DNA from 2 places in the Paenibacillus urinalis genome. Region 2 is predicted to be linked to the other one. Evidence: riboswitches for the same ligand, from Rfam matches in the RefSeq annotation. Region 2 holds a riboswitch; the other holds the start of a gene.
The links. A riboswitch is a leader RNA that binds a small molecule or an ion and turns the genes downstream of it on or off. The one in region 2 is predicted to bind S-adenosylmethionine.
Positions count from the first base shown of each region.

Region 1: it holds a riboswitch for S-adenosylmethionine, as region 2 does, so the genes downstream of both, PUW25_RS20900 (methionine ABC transporter ATP-binding protein) here and metA (homoserine O-acetyltransferase MetA) in region 2, are expected to answer to the same signal.

Region 1 covers NZ_CP118108.1:4,518,852-4,524,722, forward strand. Annotated here, with positions in the region: gene PUW25_RS20875 (YuzB family protein) at 1-204, opposite strand, end outside; gene PUW25_RS20880 (NifU family protein) at 286-534, shown strand; partial or broken gene PUW25_RS20885 (SDR family oxidoreductase) at 628-1,403, opposite strand; gene PUW25_RS20890 (MetQ/NlpA family ABC transporter substrate-binding protein) at 1,554-2,390, opposite strand; gene PUW25_RS20895 (methionine ABC transporter permease) at 2,499-3,167, opposite strand; gene PUW25_RS20900 (methionine ABC transporter ATP-binding protein) at 3,164-4,180, opposite strand; SAM riboswitch class I at 4,363-4,507, opposite strand; gene PUW25_RS20905 (Cthe_2314 family HEPN domain-containing protein) at 4,635-5,378, opposite strand; gene PUW25_RS20910 (COX15/CtaA family protein) at 5,742-5,871, opposite strand, start outside.
Region 2 covers NZ_CP118108.1:1,667,304-1,673,174, forward strand. Annotated here, with positions in the region: gene PUW25_RS07665 (MOSC domain-containing protein) at 1-360, shown strand, start outside; gene PUW25_RS07670 (ROK family protein) at 382-1,284, shown strand; gene PUW25_RS07675 (HRDC domain-containing protein) at 1,476-2,480, shown strand; gene corA (magnesium/cobalt transporter CorA) at 2,563-3,498, opposite strand; SAM riboswitch class I at 3,962-4,088, shown strand; gene metA (homoserine O-acetyltransferase MetA) at 4,226-5,143, shown strand; gene PUW25_RS07690 (aminotransferase class I/II-fold pyridoxal phosphate-dependent enzyme) at 5,180-5,871, shown strand, end outside.

The sequences.
Region 1 (5,871 bases), 2.6 Mb from region 2:
AATGGCTTCATGCAGTTCTTTAGGGCTGGCCGCGGTGATAACCTCACCATTGACCAGTGCAAAAGGGGTAATGCTGCATTGTCCGCAATTGCTGAGGCAGCCGTATTCGATGACGTCATAGTCCATATTCTCTTCAAGCTCTTCAAAGAGCTCATCCGTACCAAAGTGCATGTTATTGGTACAAAATTCAATAATCGGTCTCAATTTATTCACCTGCTTTTGGTTTGACCATTTTATTTTGGCGTAATTTATACTATAATAAAGGGAAGGAAAGGAGTTGATAATATGAGCGAAAACGTACAAAGCAGCACCATGTATGATGAAGTCTCTGACGTGCTCGATAAACTTCGTCCGTTCCTGCAGCGCGATGGCGGTGACGTGGAATTGGTCGATGTCGAAGACGGTATTGTGAAACTGAAATTGATGGGTGCTTGCGGTAGTTGCCCAAGCTCCACCATCACACTAAAAGCAGGGATCGAACGCGCGCTAGTCGAAGAAGTCGAAGGCGTAGAAGAAGTCGTTCAAGTATTCTAATATCCCATATCATCATATAAGAGAGTCCCGAAGCTTCTGTCATGTGCAGAAGCCGGGACTCTTTTTTTTGGAGACACTTCGGACTTCTCGCGCTCAATCCCCATCCTTGATGGTCGGTCTTATCGGATCCAATCCGCCGGAAATATCCATAATATTACCGGTAATAAAGTCCGATTGCTCCAAACATAAGAAATGTATGACTCTTGCAACGTCTTCCCCGCTGCCAGGTCTGCCCCGAGGGGTCTCCTTATCAACGAGCCCGCTGACCGCTTCAATCGTCATTTCTTTATGATCTCCTCTAATATCCCCCGGACAGATCATATTCACTGTAATTCCATAAGGTGCTTCCTCGACGGCCAATGTCTTCGTGAACGAAACCAGTCCTACCTTGGCAGCCGCATACACCGCACGCTGCGGCCAGGATCTTGCCTCTCCTGCATGGCTGAATCCAAAGTGAATGATGCGGCCCCATTTCTTGCGCCGCATGGAAGGCAGCACCCGATGATCAAGGAGCATCGTACCGACCAGATTGCCCTGCATCAGCATCATAATCTCTTCTTGCTTATATTCAGCAAACAGCCTCCGCTCACGAATGAACGGTCCTGCATTGTTAATCAGTATGTCCACTTCTCCAAGTTCCTTCTCAACCGTGGTGACGAGTCGCTCTGTATCATCGGCTATACAGACATCCGCTTGTACCGCAATACAACGCACACCAAGCTTCATGATCTCGCTTGAAGAGCTTCCGCTTCTTTCCTGCTATGCACATAATTTAATGCAATATCGAAGCCTTCAGCAGCCAGCCGAAGAGCTGTCATCTTGCCAAGGCCCTTCGCACTTCCCGTAATAAGGGCGACTTTATTGTCCAAATCCCTTCCTCCTTCTAACAAGAGCGGTTACTAATTCAGTATAATATAGGGAAGGACAGAATGAAAGGAACGGCATACGAAACAGTCCCGTCCGGCACTTTTTTAACAACAAAGTACCGAACGGGACTGTTTATCATCTTCTTGAATCAATTAAAATGCAGGTACGATCGCTCCAGCATAATTATCTTCAATGAACTGTTTAATCTCATCGGATTGCAGAGCATCATTCAGCTTCTGAATAGCCTCATTGTCCTTGTTATCCTCGCGGGATACGAGCAGGTTCGCATATGGAGAATCTGCATCTTCAAGGAAGAGAGCGTCTTCCAATGGGTTAAGATCTGCTTCAAGCGCATAGTTAACGTTGATTACAGCAAGCTCTACTTCACCCAGCTGACGAGGAAGCATCGCCGCATCCATTTCGATAATTTCCAGGTTTTTTGGATTCTCTGCAATATCGCTGATCTTGGATTCAATGTTCGTGTTATCAGTCAATTTGATGATACCGTTCTTGTCCAGAAGAATAAGGGCACGGCCGCCGTTGGTTGCATCGTTTGGAATGGCAATCTTCGCACCGTCCTGCAGCTCATCTGCAGAGGTAATTGTATTCGAGTAAGCACCAAGCGGCTCCACATGTACCGGATTGAGAGCAGTCAGCTTAAGACCACGTGTCTCGATTTCGTTATCCAGGTAAGGCTTGTGCTGGAAGAAGTTCGCATCGAGCTGACCTTCATCAAGCTGTACGTTTGGCTGTACATAGTCGTTAAAAGTAACAATTTCCAAATTAACGCCTTGCTCTTCAAGGATTGGTTTAACCTGCTCTAGAATTTCAGCATGTGGAACCGGAGTTGCACCGACCTTCAAGGTTACTGTTTCTTCTGTGCTTCCCGTGCCTTCACTTCCTGTGGTATCGGGAGCGGAATCGTTGCCGCAAGCTGCCAGTACCAGAACCAGAGTTAGAGTTAATGCAGATAAGAACCATTTTTTCATTACAGATGACCCTCCTATATAATCTCGATATATGTGATAAAGGATGAACCATTCAACGTCCATGCCCTAAATCCAAAGTAAAATTAAAACAAACTTACAGTTGCTCTATTATCTTCGAGTAAAATGCTTCACTAAGCGATCCCCAATCATCTGCAGTGCTTGTACGAGCACGATCATGATAATAACAGCAATGATCATCACTTCATTCTCATAGCGGTAGTAACCGTAGTTGACGGCGAGAGAACCAAGCCCTCCACCACCGACCATTCCCGACATGGCTGTGTAGGATACGAGCGTAACAATGGTCATGGTCATCCCCGCAAGCAGACCCGGTAGAGATTCCGGCATCAGCACCTTCCAGATAATCTGACCCGTCGATGCGCCCATTGCCTGTGAGGCCTCAATGACACCGCGGTCGACTTCACGAAGCGCAGTCTCAACAAGTCTGGCAAAGAACGGCGCTGCCCCCACAACAAGCGGAGGAATGGTACCGAGAACACCGATCGCCGTCCCTACGATTTCTTTCGTAATCGGAATCATCGCCACAATCAGAATGATGAATGGCACTGACCGCAAGATGTTAACAATCACAGACAGCACATTGTAAACAGACTTGTTGATTCCTGATGTGGAACGGGAAGTCATGAACAAAATAATGCCCAGCGGAAGACCGATAAGAATTGAAAATAGTCCGGATGCCCCCAGCATCTTTAATGTATCTAAAGTGGCCTTCTGGAATTCATCCCAGTTGATGACGGAAAAATCAAGCCCCATCATGCCATCACCTCCACTTCTAGCCCTTGTGACACAAGCTCATCTATCGTACTGCGAATCAGCTCAGGAGGACCTTCAAGTCTTACCGTAAGCTGTCCATAAGGCACTTGCTTAATAGTTGAGATGGTTCCTTGCAGGATGGCAAAATCAATACCAAGCCTTCTAGCCGTCTGCGACAGAATCGAATCATACGTTTTGCTTCCAAGAAACGTAATCTTAACCGTTTGGGAATGCTCCAAATGTGTCGCCATAATGGCTTCACCGAGCAGGTCGCCCGAATCCGTTTCACGTAGAATAAAGTCCTGGGTTACAGGATGCTGAGGCTTGAGGAACACTTCCGTCACCGGCCCCTCTTCCACAATACCGCCCTGATGAATGACGGCGACACGATCACAGATCGACTGAATCACATGCATCTCATGTGTAATTAGTACAATGGTCAAATTAAAGCGTTTATTGATATCCAGCAGCAGCTTAAGTATGGAATTCGTCGTCTGCGGGTCCAGTGCTGAGGTGGCCTCATCACATAGCAGCACTTCCGGGTCGCTTGCCAGCGCACGTGCGATACCAACGCGCTGCTTCTGACCGCCTGAGAGCTGAGAAGGATACTTTTTACTATGCTCAGTCAGACCAACCAGCTCTAGCAGCTCCTTCACTTTACGATCCACTTCCGCCTGATTGGTCTTCACGAGCCGTAGAGGAAACGCAACATTATCATACACAGTAGCTGAACTGAGCAGATTAAAATGCTGAAAAATCATACCGATCTTGCGGCGCTTCGCCTGCAGCTGCTGTTTGCCAAGCCTGGTCATGTTAATGCCTCCGACCCATACCTCACCGGCTGTCGGACGCTCAAGCAAATTAATTAAGCGGATCAGCGTGCTCTTCCCTGCGCCGGAATGACCGATGACGCCGAAGATTTCACCCTTTTGAATGGACAGATTAAGCCCGGATAAGGCCGTCGTGACCTGTTTTCCTTTGCCGTAGTCCTTTTTAATATTTTTTAGTTCGATCAAATGAGGTACCTCCTTACTTACTGCAATCCGTTCTTCTCTATGTCAGAGCTTCTATTTCTTTACACTTGTTTTACCCGTATGCCTTGCTTTCTACCCGAACCCCTCGTGGAAGAATATCTGATAAAAAGAAAAAGCCGCCTTTTTGCTAGACAAAAAGGGGCTTGTTATCATTAAGCGATTCCTTCTCATCTGCCAAGATCGTAAGAAACCTCACGGTCTTGAAGGATTTAGCACCATGTCATTCGGGTACAGCAGTCTTACTGACTGCAATACTGAATCGGTTGCCGGGCTTCATAGGGCCTGTCCCTCCGCCACTCTCGATAAGAACATATATGCGATTGTGTGTTTAACTCACTTTATTACTTATTTCAGCAATTTCAGAAACTAAGTGAAAGTATAAAATACTTCACACCACTTGTCAAAGGAAAATATTACATTATTTTTATCGGATTTCTTATGTTGAGGATTTGACAGCATTTTTGGCCATAGATGTGCTCTTCTGCCAGTTGTTATTAATGTAATGAAATGCCGCTGTCACGCTCTTGGATACAAGCTCTAGGCCAAGCTCAAGATCCTGTGTAAAAGACTTCAGATCCTCCAGCTCAATTTTGCCATGAAGAGTCTGATGCTTCTGCCACAGATCATCCACCATCTCAATATTCATGTGATGAATTTCTGTATTTCTTCGTTTTCGCAGACGATTCATCGAGTCTGAATATCGATCTTTAAGATCGTTCAGCTCCTGAACAAGCGGCATATGCTGCTTCAAATATTCAAATTGACGAAGAACCGTGAAGTAAGAGAAATGCACCTTCACCTTAGAAGTATGAAGATCATACCAGTCATCCAGCAGGTTACCAAGCTTGTCGAGAATAGCAAACATGCGAATAAAGCCATCCTTGTAAAAATAAACATAACGAGCGTAATCCGCCTTCTCATCCGGTTCCATATCTTCTGTTGAGGAAGAATGAACTTTGGCGGCAAAGAAAGAGGCAGCAAAAGTGCTCTGCTCCAGTTCATCAAGTGAGGTCATCAGACCTCGGGTCCAAATATCGAGCTTGCGATAATCATGTGAAGGGTCGTTTCCTCGATCTATAGCCGCTCCAAGCAGCTGCAGTGTCTTCGCCATGGTATCCATGGCTTCTTTTAACTCTCCGGTGTTAACCCGGGCGGGCTCTCCCAATAAGGTTCGAAGCATATGCGTGTCCTCCTGTGCATCTGTACAGCTTATAGTTCCCGAATTCTGCACCTCACAACCATAATTACTTGATAATCCTGACGGATGGAATGATGGATAAGAGGTGAGTCCATGCAAGATATGTACCCCGTTGAATCAATTCCATAACTCATTAAAAAATCATTTTGATCTATATATACCCTTGATTGAAGCAGCTAAAGGTATTATGAAATTGATTCCGTTATCAGGCATTTTGAAAACAAAAGCCTGCGGAGTATCTCCGAAGGCTTAACAAGTGCGTGACACACGCCTGAGTTATGTATCCCGGGCAGCGACCACTGCCCGAGTGAAACGATTAGCTTTCCCTTTTACCAGCTAGCTCTGTTACAGCTTATTACTGCCCACTGGCTTGGCAAGTCTCCACACGACATAGCTCATATAGCACAGCATGCCGAACAAGACGGCAATGATTGTCATATGTGCCAGTACGACGAACATGTAGACTTCAGGACGA
Region 2 (5,871 bases):
GTATATATCGGCGATACGTTTCAGCTGGGTGAAGCGGTCGTACAGATCAGCCAGCCCCGAGTGCCATGCTTCAAGCTTGGACTGAAGCATCAGCACAAAGAGCTTCCGCTTCATTTTCAGACCACGGGATTGACGGGCTATTATTTTCGTGTCTTGACAGAGGGTTATGTGTCTTCAGAGGATTCCTTGACGCTGCAATCAAGAGAACAGGATTCCTTAAGTGTAATGGAGGCTAATGTTATCATGCATCACCGGAAGACGGATGTTAGCTCCATTAAGAAATTGTTATCGCTCTCAGCTCTTGCGGCAAGCTGGAAAGAAACACTCAGCAAACGGCTGGCAAAGCTGGAGACAACCTAGAACAATAACGGAGGGTTAATCATGGGAGTACTTGGAGCAATTGAAGCTGGTGGAACGAAATTTGTATGCGGTGTAGGTAATGAGCAAGGTGAGGTATTTGAAAGAGTCAGCTTTCCAACAACGAAGCCGGAAGAAACGATGGCTCAGGTGATCTCTTTTTTTGAACAGCATAAGATCGAGGCACTTGGTGTAGGGTCTTTTGGACCTATTGATCCTATCAAATCGAGTCCTACATATGGTCATATTACGACAACACCAAAGCCTTTCTGGGGTGGTTATAATATCATTGGTAAATTGAAATCGCATTTTCAGGTTCCGATGAGTTTTGATACCGATGTGAATGGAGCCGCGCTGGGAGAATATACTTGGGGAGCAGCAAAAGGGCTGGATAGCTGCATTTATATTACGGTAGGTACCGGTATTGGCGCAGGAGCGGTAGTATCCGGGCAATTAATTCACGGCTTGTCACATCCTGAAATGGGGCATATTAGTGTAAGACGTCATCCGGAGGATACTTATGAGGGATTTTGCCCATATCATGGTGACTGCCTGGAAGGGATCGCGGCAGGTCCTGCGATATCCAAACGTTGGGGCAAACAAGGCATCGAGCTTCCCGCAGATCATCCGGCTTGGGAGATGGAGGCTTATTATCTGGCTCAGGCTTTGGTAAATTACGTGCTTATTCTCTCTCCGCAGAAGATTATTATGGGCGGCGGTGTTATGAAGCAGGAGCAGCTCTTCCCTCAAGTGAGAGCACAGCTGAAGAAGCTGCTAGGAGGTTATGTACAGCATCCAAGTATTATGGAGCGAGTCGACGAATATGTCGTTTATCCTGAACTGGGTGATAATGCCGGGATCTGTGGTGCGCTTGCACTGGCCAAGCTGGCCAAAGAAGAAGCCAAAATCGAACTGGGATTGAACTAGACGAATTAAAATTCTGAGTACACACGGCATATACATTCTTGAAATATTTATCAATTATGGTATGATGATGACTAACAGAACAGTACGGATTTCATGAGGAAGCACCTCTCTCGCATTTAAATGTGGGAGGGGTGCTTTTTTTGTTGTCTTGTTATGCGTGCTGGGCTGACTTAAGGAGGAGGACGAATAGCATGAAGATTGTATTTATGAACCAGCTTTCAAATACGGCTCCCGGAGCGGAAGTGACTTATGCACAGTTATGGATTGGAGAGGAAGAAGGAAGGTGGAAGCTGGGCTGGAACAAGAACAGCCTTGAAGAGGAGGTCTCGGACATTTGGTATGAAGGTACGTCATGGAATGAAATGATGCATATTTATCGCCTGCAGCTGGCGATCAAGATGAGCGAAGGATATAGACCGCTGATTGAAGGTGTGTTTCATGAAGCAGGGGACACAAGAACGAGAAGCCAAGGGGCGACCAAGCTGCAATGCTATAGCGAGCTCTATGGACGTGAGGAATTGTATCAGGAGCTGTGCGTATGGCGGAGAAGGAAGGCTCAAACAGAGCGGAAAGCCCCTTATTTTATAGCCAGCAATCGGCTGCTTCGAATGATCAGTGCCTATGTTCCACATACCCTTGAGGAGCTGCGTGAGCTGCCGGGTGTCGGTGATAATAAGGCGGCAGAGTACGGGGAGGAAATTCTGGCCATTACGGCAAATGAAGCAAGAGAGCATGCATTTCCGCTTGATTGGGTACATGAAGCCCTGAATGAAGAAGAGTATGAATCATGGGTATTCAAGCAAAAGGAGCAGAAATATAAGCAGGAGCTGGAGCGTTTTACATTAAAGAAGACTGTATTATCAGGTATTGCCAGTAATCTTTCTCTGGATGAGATCAGCACAAGCTCTGGATTAACACGGAGAGAATTGGTTGATTTTCTCGAGGAGCTGGAGAAAGGAGGGTACGATACAGAAGCACTGATTGCCAAGGAGCTGGTATGGATGACCGATGAAGAGCAGGAGCAGATTTGGAATGCTTATGATGAGCTGGGCACGGGCTTCTTGAAGCCGGTACTGCAGCGTGTATATGGCGAAGATCCTTCTTCTGTAGGGCCGCTGGATCAGCTGTACGAGCGTCTGCGCATGGTTCGTATTCGGTTTAGAAGACAGACAGAAGCAGATCGACAAGTCGGCTAGATTAAAAATATAAAGGGTCCGAACGCTGTCTTAGACAGCTCTGGACCCTTACATCATTTTATTTACAATATCGAAGATGAGGTCATATCCAGTCTTTCTTGCGGAAAATCCAATACATCGATAGACCGAGCACGAAGATCACACCGATAACGATAAAATAAGCATATTTATAATCTAGTTCAGGCATGTTGGTGAAGTTCATCCCATAGATGCCTGTGATCAGAGTCAGCGGCATGAACACCGTAGTAATCGCCGTGAACACACGCATGATTTCATTGGCACGGTTTGAAATACTGGACTGATAAGCCTCACGTAAGTTCCCCATCAGATCGCGGAGTGTATCGAAGGTTTCAGATATTTTCACCGCATTTTCATAAATGTCGCTGAAATATTTCTGAAGCTGATCATCAATTAACCGCAGATCTTTTTTGTTAAGTGTATTGATGACTTCTTTCTGTGGAGACAGCGCCTTTCTTAACCACAGAATCTCACCTCGCAGACCAATGATCTCGTTCAGATGCGACTTCTTGGTGTGCATCAGAATGTCTTCCTCCAGCTCATCAATCCGTGCCTCAAGCCGGTCACCAACTGTAAAATAATTGTCAACGATCGAATCGACAAGGTAATAGAGGAAACGGTCAGGTGTGCTGACTTCTTCCTCCCAGAGAATAGGCTTGAGTGTGCGAAGCTCGTTAATCTTCTGCTTGGTAACCGTAATAATATAATGTCTACCCAGAAATAGGTTCACGGCACGTAAAAATATTTCTTCATCATCAAACCGGATGCTGTTTACAACGATAAAATAATGGCTTTCATATATTTCGAGCTTTGGACGCTGTTCTTCCTCACTGAGACAGTCTTCAACGGCCAGATCATGCATGGAGAAGAGAGGCTGCAGCACAGCCAGATCGTCGACATCTGCATCAATCCAGTAGAACCCTTCAGCGGGAGGAGTAATTGTATCTTCAATGTTGTCAAGCGGAGTAAAAACTCCTTCATTCACCAGTCTTATTTTCATGTGTATCCACTCCTTATTAATCTCCCGTAAATGTTATAGGGACAAGCTGAATAACGAAGGAAAGTGAACGCATCAGTGCTGGTAAAGTGAAGGGTCACACAATTTAAGCAGGTATAGAGAAGAGGTCTCGCCCGTAAAATATGCGCTCCCGTCCAACCGGCAAGCTGATGGTACATCCTATATAGTTATATTTATTCGGCTGCCAGCTAGGCCTCGGGTCGCCTTCCATTTTACGTCACCCCATCATTTTAGATATTTAACACTTGACTAGTATAACGCTCTCGAATTAAGCAATCAAGAATGAAAATATTACACTATTCAAAGGCAGTCTATGTATGTGAAGCACATCTGGTGCTTTATTTTCTTGAGTTGTCTTCTGGTGCTTATTTTGAACAGTCCAGTTCTTGACGAATAACGATCTAATCATTATAGTAATGGGTATATGACAATAAAATATAGCGAAATCTTATCAAGAGTAGGTGGAGGGACTAGCCCGATGATACCCGGCAACCGGCGAATACGCACGGTGCTAATTCTTGCAGTCGTCTGATCTTATTTATTAAGGGTACAGACGAATTGAGAGATGAGAGAGGCGCATTTTCGAATACGAACAGATGACCTTTCTCGATTACTGAGTGAGGTCTTTTTGTGTTAGGACGAAATATTCTGCTCCCCCATGCTCTCTCATGATATTCGCTCTTCAAACACCATATAAGGAGGAGTATTAATGCCAATTAAAATCCCAGACGCTCTACCGGCCAAGGAAGTACTAGCAGGAGAAAACATCTTTGTCATGGACGAAAGCCATGCGTACAGGCAGGATATCCGGCCGCTTCGTATCGGGATACTCAACCTGATGCCTACGAAGGAAACGACAGAAACACAGCTGCTCCGTCTTATTGGTAATACACCCATTCAAGTTGATGTTGTACTCATTCATCCCAAGTCTCACGTGTCCAAGAACACGTCCCAAGAGTATTTGGATATGTTCTACAAAACATTTGATGAGATTAAGCATCTTCGCTTTGACGGCATGATCATTACCGGTGCACCGGTTGAACAGATGGATTTTGAGGAAGTGACGTATTGGGAAGAGATCCAGCAGATCTTTGAATGGACCAAGACCAATGTAACCTCAACAATGCATATATGTTGGGCCTCTCAAGCAGGTCTGTACCATCACTTTAATGTACCGAAGGTAGGGCTTCCTGAGAAATGCTTTGGCGTGTTCCATCATACGATCAACAAATCTCATGTCAAGCTGCTTCGTGGTTTTGATGAAGTATTCCTCGCACCGCATTCTCGCCATACCGAGGTGACAAGAGAAGATATTGAGCAGGTTCCTGGTCTTGAGATCCTGTCCGAGTCAGAAGAAGCTGGGGTTTATATTGTAGCTACTGAGGATGGAAAACAGATTTTTGTAACGGGCCATTCCGAATACGATCCGTTATCTTTGAAATGGGAGTATGATCGGGATAAGGACAAAGGGCTTGATGTGAAGCTTCCGTATAACTATTTTCCAAACAACGATCCAAGTAAGGTTCCGCCATCTACCTGGAGAGCTCACGCGAATTTACTCTTCTCTAACTGGCTCAACTATTATGTGTACCAAGAGACGCCGTACGACATTGGACCACAGATTTAAGTGAATTCTACCTAACTTAGAGGAGGATGTTTACGAATGGGAGACAACAAACTAAACATTGAAAGCCGATTAGCACAGATTGGATCAGTGAAAGAGCCGGTAACGGGGGCAGTTAATTTCCCGATCTATCAATCCACAGCCTTCAGACATCCGAAGCTTGGTCAAAGCACCGGATTTGATTACATTCGTACAACGAACCCAACCCGAAAGGTTCTTGAAGAAGCAGCAGCTGAGCTGGAATCTGGTGATGCAGGATTCGCATGCAGCTCGGGTATGGCGGCTATTATGACGATCTTTGCCAAGTTCGGACAAGGAGATCATCTGATTATTTCGCTTGATCTCTATGGGGGTACGTATCGTTTGGTGGAACGGATCTTGTCCAAGAATGGCATTACTGCAAGCTATGTGGATACGAATGATATTGATGCACTCGAAAGTGTAAGAAATGAAAATACCAAAGCTATTTTTATTGAGACACCGACGAACCCTCTTATGATGATTACGGATATTGAAAAAGTGTGCGGCTGGGCAAGAAAGCATGGTCTATTGTCGATTGTAGATAATACATTGCTAACACCTTACTTCCAGCGCCCGATTGAGCTTGGGGCTGACATTGTCGTGCATAGTGCGACCAAATATTTGGGCGGTCATAATGATGTACTCTGTGGTCTCATCGTAACCAAGGGAAAAGAGCTGTCGGAAGAGATGGCTTTTCTACATAATTCAAT